Regions from separate parts of the Paenibacillus sp. 4624 genome, predicted to be linked through region 3. Evidence: riboswitches for the same ligand, from Rfam matches in the RefSeq annotation. Region 3 holds a riboswitch; each other region holds the start of a gene.
What was found. A riboswitch is a leader RNA that binds a small molecule or an ion and turns the genes downstream of it on or off. The one in region 3 is predicted to bind thiamine pyrophosphate.

Region 1 (2,204 bases), on a different contig from region 3:
TGATATCCTTCAGAAGTGGCCTTTAGGAAAGCTTTCACCAGTTCAGGGTCTTTCTGAATCGTCTGTTCATTGGTCACAAGTACAGGGGTGTAATAGTCCAGCGCTTTGGCATAATCTTTTACATATAACATGTCAATCGGTTCTCCGCGTAATTCCGCCTCAATTCCCGTCCAGGCATAGAAAATCCAGGCAAAGTCGATGTCCCGTTTCACAGCTGTGAAGAAGTCGGCATCGCCCATGTTAATCTTTTTGACTTTGGATACGTCAGCACCTTCGCCCTCCATAATGGATTGCATCACCGCTTCTTCTACCGGGGAACCCCAGCCGCCATAAGTTTTACCTTCAAAGTCTTTAGGTGATTTGATCTTGCGATCTACTGGAGCGGCAAAACCAGAAGTATTATGCTGAATAACTGCGGCAATCGACACAAGTGGAACGTCCTGCGTACGTGCCTGAGTGACACTTTCCTGATAACTGACGCCAAACGGTACCTCACCCGAGGCAACCATCGTATCTGCACCACCGGCTCCTGGCTGTACAATCTCCACATTTAAACCTGCTGCTTTATAAAAACCTTGGTCCACCGCTGCATACAGACCGGTATGATTCGTATTTGGAGTCCAGTCGAGCACAACCTTCACATCTTTCAGTGCAGTGCTGCTCTCCTCATTGGTTTGCGCCGAACCAGTCGCACCTTGCTGCTCTGCTGGAGCGGCTTCTTTGCCACCACATGCAGCCACGGTAACTAGTAGCACACACATGAGCAACATTCCCATCGTTTTACGCCAATTCATCGTGATTCTCTCCTTCGTTATGTCCGGCCGGATGGCACGGGGTACTCCTTGGCTTCATATCCAATCCTTTTGCATAAATCGACAGATTTATACTCGCGGGTTATCCGAATAACGTCATTTTTCTGTTTCTGCTTGTCAAAAGAAAACAAAAAAAGCGCCCCGTAATCCGGGACGCGTGCAGGCGTGAGAGAGTGGCATTCAGCTTATAGCTGTGCCGTTCCAATATACTCCGATTCCTACGCTGGCATGATCCAGATCAGGTCTAAGGGTTAGTATCTTGATGGGATACACTCTCAGCCGGCCAATTCCGACTCCCCTGGGAAACTATGAAGTTACGGGCATTACTAGATGTAATTATAGGCCAGGGACAGGATTGTGTCTACATGAGTTGGACTAAAAAAGTTTTCACAAAATGTTCACTTATGTGAGGGGAGCCCGATTGTCTATAATGATCCAAGTTACAGAAAGGATGAGTATATTGCCAGTTAGCAAGAAAGAACAAGTTGTTTTTGGACTTATGATGTGTACAGGAATGGTCGTAGTAATGATGACCTTCAATCTATGGCATACAGGCATGCTAGGTCAGATGTCCGTCATGCAGCTATTTCTCCAATTTGTGCTTTGTTTTGTTATTGCCTTTTTTGTGGAATCGTTTATCGTGGGGCCGATAGCGAGAAAAATTACATTTTCCTTCTCATTTGCGAGGTCGAGTAAAATCAAAGGTGTAGTTACGATGTCCTTTTTCATGGTGATCGGCATGGTTTTGCTTATGTCTTTATATGGCATCATTACTGCCTATACTGCAGGTCAGCTAGAAGGAGATTCCGTAATCAACGCTTATCTTCATACGATTGTACGTAACTTCGGTCTGGCATTGCCGTATCAGTTGATTGTATTAGGGCCGCTAGTGCGTTATGTATTTGGCAAGTTGTTCAAGGGACCAGCAGCCGTTGTGTCGGTTTAAATCATCGTATCGCAGTCCATTATGACAAAAGTATTTCCTGGGCAATCCTATGATTTAAGAAGTTCTACCGTAAGCGATCCAAAATAAAATACCAATAATCACAGCAGCAATAATGATCGTGGTGAAAACTCCACTCAACCATGTGCCTCGCTGAGCTTGGCGGGCAAGTTCATCTGCTCTTTGTTTGGCGGCTTCGCCTTGGGGTGTATTCAGTTGGTTGGGTTCCATATTCATGAAGCAACCCCTCCCTTCAATATACTGATTTTACCATAGTGCGTTCTGTTTACTGAGACACTGTAAATCTTGATAAATGATTACTCGACTAATTGTTTAATCGAGGCTAAAGCCATCACGATGCTAATCGCAAGAAGGAGAACACCTCTAAATTTAATACTGACGATGTCCGATTGAAGTAAATCGCCTTTATTACGATTGAATGGCCAAGA
Region 2 (2,204 bases), on a different contig from region 3:
TTAAGTTCAAGGATGCCCGCGCAAGCAGCAAAACCGTTTTTGAAGGCATTGATTTTGAGATCGGTTATACGTATCCATTACTCCCCAAGATGACCATGACGATTGAACGTGGCGAAAAGATCGCGATTGTGGGATGCAACGGTGTAGGTAAATCTACACTGCTCAAAACGATCCTGGGCAAAATAGCGCCAATAAGCGGAAAAACGTTTCTCGGAGATTATTTGGAGACAGCTTACTTTGAACAGGAAGTACGAGCTGGAAATATTACACCGATCGATGATGTGTGGAACGAGTTTTCACATTTGACACAGAACGAGGTGCGAGGACATCTTGCGCGTTGTGGGCTCAAAAATGAGCATATTACGCGTCCACTTAACATGCTTAGCGGTGGGGAGCAAGCCAAAGTCCGATTGTGCAAACTGTTGATGCGTGAAAGCAACTGGGTTTTGTTTGATGAGCCGACGAACCATCTGGATGTCACAGCAAAAGCTGAACTGCAGCGTGCGTTGAAAGAATATAAGGGAACCGTTTTACTTGTATCGCACGAACCTGATTTTTATGAAGGCTGGGTCACCAAAACATGGAATGTAGAAGAGTGGTCCGAAAAAGCACGATGACAAAAAAATCCGATTGTGGTAATATAGGCTACAACTTCATATGAACACTAGGGGGGCCGCACGATGCGGCTGAGATGGAAGAATGCGATTCTGGACCCTTTGCACCTGATCTGGATCATACCAGCGTAGGGAAGTGGCGCGTTTCAGCGAAAACGGTAGTAAATTGATTCCTAACGTAAAAATGGGATCTTATTACATCGTAATGACAAGCGTTTGAATATCGAATAAACAGTTATCGGTTTGACTAATTGAACTGTTTACCAGGTTTGTCACACGTTTGTTATTGAACTGAACCTTTTTATACGCAGCCACTCCCCTACGGGAGTGGCTTTTTTGATTACAAATTTGTCATTACAACTTCTCCAAGCTTGTAGCTGAAAGGAGCGAGAACAAGGTTGAATGCCAGGATGTCAGAGCAAGATCAAGAGCGTGAACAAGATTGCCCCTTATTTGAACTACATGTAATATCCACGAATAGAGGGGAAAAAGAAGTTATGTTGAAGGCAGCCAAGCAAATCTGGCCTTACGTGCATTACATTCATATCCGGGAAAAGCATCTTTCACTGTATGAACGATACAACTGGGCAAAGTTGATGGCAGAGTCTGGTATTCCATCTTCCCGCATTGTAATTAATGGCGCGAAACGGGCTGCACCTGGTGATATTTTTCAAGGGATACATTGGAGCCAAGACATGCTGGAAAGAGCAAAACTAACAGTAAAGCCGGAAAACAAGCATGATCTGCGGCTTCGATTGGGGATATCGGTGCATTCGTTGCACGAAGCGAAAATTGCCGAAGAGTATGGTGCAGATTACCTTTTTTTTGGGCATGTGTATGCAAGTGCAAGCAAACCTGATGTAGCAGCGAGAGGGTTAGATGCATTGGCGGAAGTATGCTCCAGTGTAAAGGTTCCTGTTATTGCAATCGGCGGGATTCAGCCGTGTAACATTCGGGCTGTCAGGTCTGCGGGAGCCGGGGGTGCTGCTGTGATCTCAAGTGTGTTGAAACATGCAAACCCTGGTTATGCTGCTGCGCTCCTTAAACAGGCTGTGGAAGCGTGATGTGATTTCTTTCCGATCAAGAGCTGGAAATAATGCCAAGCCGAGAAGATGTGAACGTTGTTCAAACAAGGAGATGACAAAATGGTACAGAGCGGACTGAGTCAACCTGAGAAAGTCATAGGTTCATCATATAATCATGCTAAGTTTAAGCTGCTGACCCCATCTGAAAATTCAACGAAGACCCCAGAAATCTGTCATGCAGAAACCATCATTGTGGGCGGTGGAGTCATAGGCTGTGCGATTGCTTTTGAACTGGCATCCAGAGGTCAGGAGGTACTTCTTGTTGAGCAGTCGGAGATTGCCAGCGGAGCTTCATGTGCAGCTGCCGGCATGCTGGCAGCAGAAAGCGAAGATTTTGCACATCCATTCATGGCAAAAGCCGCGCATGAAAGCAGGGAATTGTTGCATAAGCACAAAGAGCAAATATCCGCTATAACTGGTATGGATATTGGCTTAAGGCGTAGCGGATTTATCACACCCTTTCGATCATACAGTGATCTAAGTAAGTACAAGGATAGACGAAATA
Region 3 (2,204 bases):
GGGCATCATGCCATGGAAGACCGCAAGTTAACCGTCCGGGCTGTAGAACGGGCGCTGGATATATTATTATGTTTTACCACGCGCAGTGATCTTGGACTCACCGAAATTGCCAGCCAGATCGGTTTGCACAAAAGTACGGTGCATCGATTGATGGCTACACTGGAGGATCGGGGGTTCGTGATACGTGATGCAGCAACCGAAAAGTATCGGCTGGGTATTCGGATCTGGGAGCTGTCAGCGCATATGTCACGTAGTGATGATCCTGCAATTTTGCTTTTACCTGCAATGGAGAGACTGCGCGATCGTTTGGGCGAGACGGTAAGTCTTTATCTTCGTGACGGCGGTGAGCGGATTCGGATTCAGGCCGTGCAGAGTGATCAGGCGATTCGGCGGGTCGCGCCTGTAGGTGTCAGACTGCCGCTTTCCGTAGGCGCTTCCAGCAAAGTGTTAATGGCATTTGCCGCAGATGAGGATCGGGAGGAACTGATGAATGGGCCGGAATGGCCTGTATTCATCGATCCGGCCGTGTATCTGGCACAGATGGAAGACATTCGTGTGAGCGGATATGCAACGAGTTATGAGGAGCGCGAGCCGGGAGCTGCCGCTGTGTCCGTGCCAATTATGGATCGCAGAGGCAACATTGCAGCAGCACTTTCCGTGTCTGGACCTGTTAGCAGGCTCTCGCAAGAGACACTACATGAGTACGCACCTGTGTTGAAAGAAGCAGCGGTGCAAATGGGATTGATGTTGCCATAGGGGCGGGCTCTTGCTTGAAGTTTTGCTCAAAAGGAATTTTCTCTCTGGAATATTAAGGTTGTATTTATGTCCAGATTACGCTACTCTGTAATGGACGACCCGGCGGGGTCGGTTGAATGTTATTTTTCAAGTTGAACAGCGGCTTGATCGCCGCAATACGTTTACGTTACTGGGGGAGTCCGAATTGTCCGGACTGAGACGGGATCGCATGAGATTCCGGACCCTTTGCACCTGATCTGGATCATACCAGCGTAGGGAAGTAATCGGCCACATGACCACAAACACCACAGTCGTTAACCCGGGATCAATGCTGTATGGCAGAAGATGCCCTTGTTGCGTGTATGGTGATGGACATCAGTCGGTTCCTTCGGAACCGGCTTTTTTATTTACAGCGGCAAGCAGAGATTCATGTGTTGTGTTTCACCATGGCAGTGACAGCATAACAATTGCGGCATACATGCCTGGATTTCTAGGTGATGTGATCGCGGTTCTCTCGTTGACTGTACATAAAAGTTGTCTCTTGGATCATTTTGGCTGCTTGTGCAGGGTCATTCCTGCTGTGCTTCTGTGCTCTGCATTTATCCAGACAGGTGTGTAAGTCAAAGCTGTCATAATGTTGGACGACATGGGCTAAAGAAGATCACAGAGGAGGAAACAGGAGACATGAATACAAGCAACCAAACGGGACAAGAGATAGGAATTGAGGAAATAGTTCGCGATGGTCATCCGGTGGAAAAGAAAACCGGAGCGGCTGGAGGGGTTCAACCCTTCCCGGGCAGCCGCAAAGTCTACATTCAGGGCTCACGACCGGACATTGCTGTACCGGAGCGTGAAATTGCCCTTCATGATACCCATACTCCCCAAGGGGTGGAGCATAATGAGCCGCTGCGTGTCTACGATACGAGCGGCCCGATGACCGATCCCGAATTCCAGATGGATATTCGTAAAGGATTACCTGCGCTCCGAAATCACTGGATCATGGAGCGCGGTGACGTAGAAGAATATAAGGGGCGAGCGGTTAAACCGGAGGATAACGGATTGAAGCCTGGAGGGCGAAGAGCCGGGGCAGAGGAGTATCCGGGATTCCGCGGGCAACCGTTACGTGCCCAGGCTGGGCGGTGTGTCACGCAGATGCATTATGCGCGGCAGGGTGTGATTACGCCAGAGATGGAGTACGCCGCTATTCGTGAAGGCGTAGAGCCTGAATTCGTGCGGCAGGAACTGGCGAGTGGCCGGGCGATTCTTCCATCCAACATCAATCACCCGGAGAGTGAGCCGATGCTGATTGGTCGTCATTTTCACGTGAAGATCAACGCTAATATCGGCAATTCCGCCGTATCTTCCTCCATTGAGGAAGAGGTGGAGAAGATGACCTGGGCTGTGCGCTGGGGATCGGATACAGTGATGGATCTCTCTACAGGCAAAGACATTCATACGACACGGGAATG
Region 4 (2,204 bases), on a different contig from region 3:
AATCCTGGGTGAGTGCTTGCACAGCCTCCTGCTGGAGCAGGGGTGCACCGCCCTTGGCAACCATCACGGGATCAATCACCAGATTAGACCAGCTGTGCTGCTGACATTTTGCCGCAACAAGACGAATAATCTCGGCACTATATAACATACCTGTCTTGACGGCACGCGGCTGAAAGTCGGCTCCCGTTGAATCAAGTTGCTGGACAATGCCATCGTAATCAATCGGAAAGACGCCTTGAACCCCTGTTGTGTTCTGCGCGGCGATTGCAGTAATAACCGTCATCCCGTATACACCAAGTTCTTGAAAGGTTTTGAGGTCTGCCTGAATTCCTGCACCGCCCCCGTTATCGGACCCGGCAATCGTTAACGCTTGAGCAATATTCATCACATACCTCCACGAGTCTGACGAATTTGTGCATGCTCGGAGAACAGCGAAGGTGTCATCTGCGCCAGTTGATTTAACAATTCAATCTGGAAGCTGCCCGGCCCCTGATGAGCCGTTCGTGCTGCAGCCTGTTCAGCGGTTACACCGTAGGTTGTAACAGCCTCGACCACACTGTTCAGCATATCGTTTCCCGGCTTGGCGATTGCAACAAAAGCACCAATCACCGAGCTTAGCAGACAGCCTGCACCGGTAACTTGGGTAAGTAATGCATGTCCGTTGCTTGTTAGGAAAGTATGATATCCGTCTGTAATAATATCGTACTGGCCTGTAATGACGACAATACAGTCAAGCTGCTGCGCTGCCCGCTCGGCAATGCCAATCCGGTCCCCCTCGCCAACCCCGGCATCCACACCTTTGATATTCCATGGTACACCAATGACATGGGCGACTTCGGCGACATTACCTCTTAATACCGTAAGACGAAGCTCACGAACCAGCATTTGTACCGTATCCGTACGATATGCTGTGGCTCCTGCACCAACAGGATCAAGGACAACAGGCACATGATGTGCATTAGCCGATTGTCCGGCTAAACGTATCGCTTGAACGACCTTTTCATCCAATGTGCCGATGTTCAGAACCACCGCTCCGGCCATGCGAGCGACGTCAGCGACTTCTTCATGGGCATAGGCCATAAACGGAGAGGCTCCAAGGGCAAGCAGACCATTTGCCGTAAAAGGAGCAACCACAAGGTTGGTAATATTATGAACCAAAGGATTGAGTGAACGTACACGTTCAAGATAAGACATCGTCATTTCCTCCTTGTTTCGAATTTTATTTTGATTGGCTAGTTTCTCGGTCATCAAGCAACCAGCACATAAGTAACCACATCGCCAAAATACAAAAAAAGCCCCGCCCATTTCCGGAGAAATGAGCAGAGCTATACGTTTTAACTGAAGTTGATCCCCATCAAGGATAGAGATCCCCCACTGCCACTAAAAGCCGCTCCACTTCCCTCCGCTGGTATAACCCAGATCAGGTTCAAAGGGTCCGAATCGTCGTATTCGTCTCAGCCGCAAGGCTCCCCCAGTGCAAATGTACAAGATATGCAGTTATGTACTCAGCATATATCCATCTTGACTTAATGTAAATAGGGCGGGGACTTAAGTCTTGAAATGGGGATAAAAAAATACACTGGACTTTGTTACTGATCCGCTGTTCTGATTTACCTTAGCTCGTTAAACCGATATAATGAGGATTGGCTCATATGGCCGTACTACGAATGAGGGCAGGACCGATGTTCCTCCCGGCAGAATGGGGACCCTGAGTTGAAAACGTTCAAGAAAGTATATATTGAAATTACGAGCATCTGTAATCTGGCATGCAGCTTTTGTCCACAAACGAAGCGAGCCAAAGGATTCATCGACCCTGAAGTCTTTAATAATATATTGGATCAGATCAAACCACACACAAAACATATTTACCTGCACGTCAAAGGGGAACCGTTGCTTCATCCCAAAATTGACCTGCTGCTGGATATGGCTCATGCCAAGGGATTTAAAGTAAACATTACGACCAACGGTACGCTACTGCCGAAGACACAGCATAAATTATTGGGTAAACCTGCACTGAGACAGATGAATTTCTCGTTGCACAGCTTTGACGGTCATGAAGGTTCTACCGATCGTGACGGATACTTGCATAACATCTTGTCTTTTGTTCGTGAAGCCGTGAAACATAACGTCATTGTCTCGTTCCGACTATGGAATCTGACGCAGGATAACTTCACCAATGCTCAGATGAATCGAAATCGGGAGAC

Region 1: another riboswitch for thiamine pyrophosphate. It lies ahead of ABIE27_RS25375 (ABC transporter substrate-binding protein); the one in region 3 lies ahead of ABIE27_RS28240 (hypothetical protein).
Region 2: another riboswitch for thiamine pyrophosphate. It lies ahead of ABIE27_RS09065 (thiamine phosphate synthase); the one in region 3 lies ahead of ABIE27_RS28240 (hypothetical protein).
Region 4: another riboswitch for thiamine pyrophosphate. It lies ahead of thiM (hydroxyethylthiazole kinase); the one in region 3 lies ahead of ABIE27_RS28240 (hypothetical protein).

What each region holds. Positions count from the first base shown of each region.
Region 1 is NZ_JBNDJR010000013.1:29,614-31,817, reverse strand. It holds gene ABIE27_RS25375 (ABC transporter substrate-binding protein) at 1-794, opposite strand, end outside; TPP riboswitch at 1,010-1,122, opposite strand; gene ABIE27_RS25370 (hypothetical protein) at 1,243-1,758, shown strand; gene ABIE27_RS25365 (hypothetical protein) at 1,813-1,992, opposite strand.
Region 2 is NZ_JBNDJR010000003.1:313,899-316,102, forward strand. It holds gene ABIE27_RS09060 (ABC-F family ATP-binding cassette domain-containing protein) at 1-617, shown strand, start outside; TPP riboswitch at 657-766, shown strand; gene ABIE27_RS09065 (thiamine phosphate synthase) at 1,025-1,678, shown strand; gene thiO (glycine oxidase ThiO) at 1,736-2,204, shown strand, end outside.
Region 3 is NZ_JBNDJR010000018.1:63,634-65,837, reverse strand. It holds gene ABIE27_RS28245 (IclR family transcriptional regulator) at 13-756, shown strand; TPP riboswitch at 918-1,031, shown strand; gene ABIE27_RS28240 (hypothetical protein) at 1,028-1,354, shown strand; gene thiC (phosphomethylpyrimidine synthase ThiC) at 1,420-2,204, shown strand, end outside.
Region 4 is NZ_JBNDJR010000006.1:4,618-6,821, forward strand. It holds gene thiD (bifunctional hydroxymethylpyrimidine kinase/phosphomethylpyrimidine kinase) at 1-385, opposite strand, end outside; gene thiM (hydroxyethylthiazole kinase) at 385-1,194, opposite strand; TPP riboswitch at 1,381-1,483, opposite strand; gene ABIE27_RS14925 (radical SAM/SPASM domain-containing protein) at 1,714-2,204, shown strand, end outside.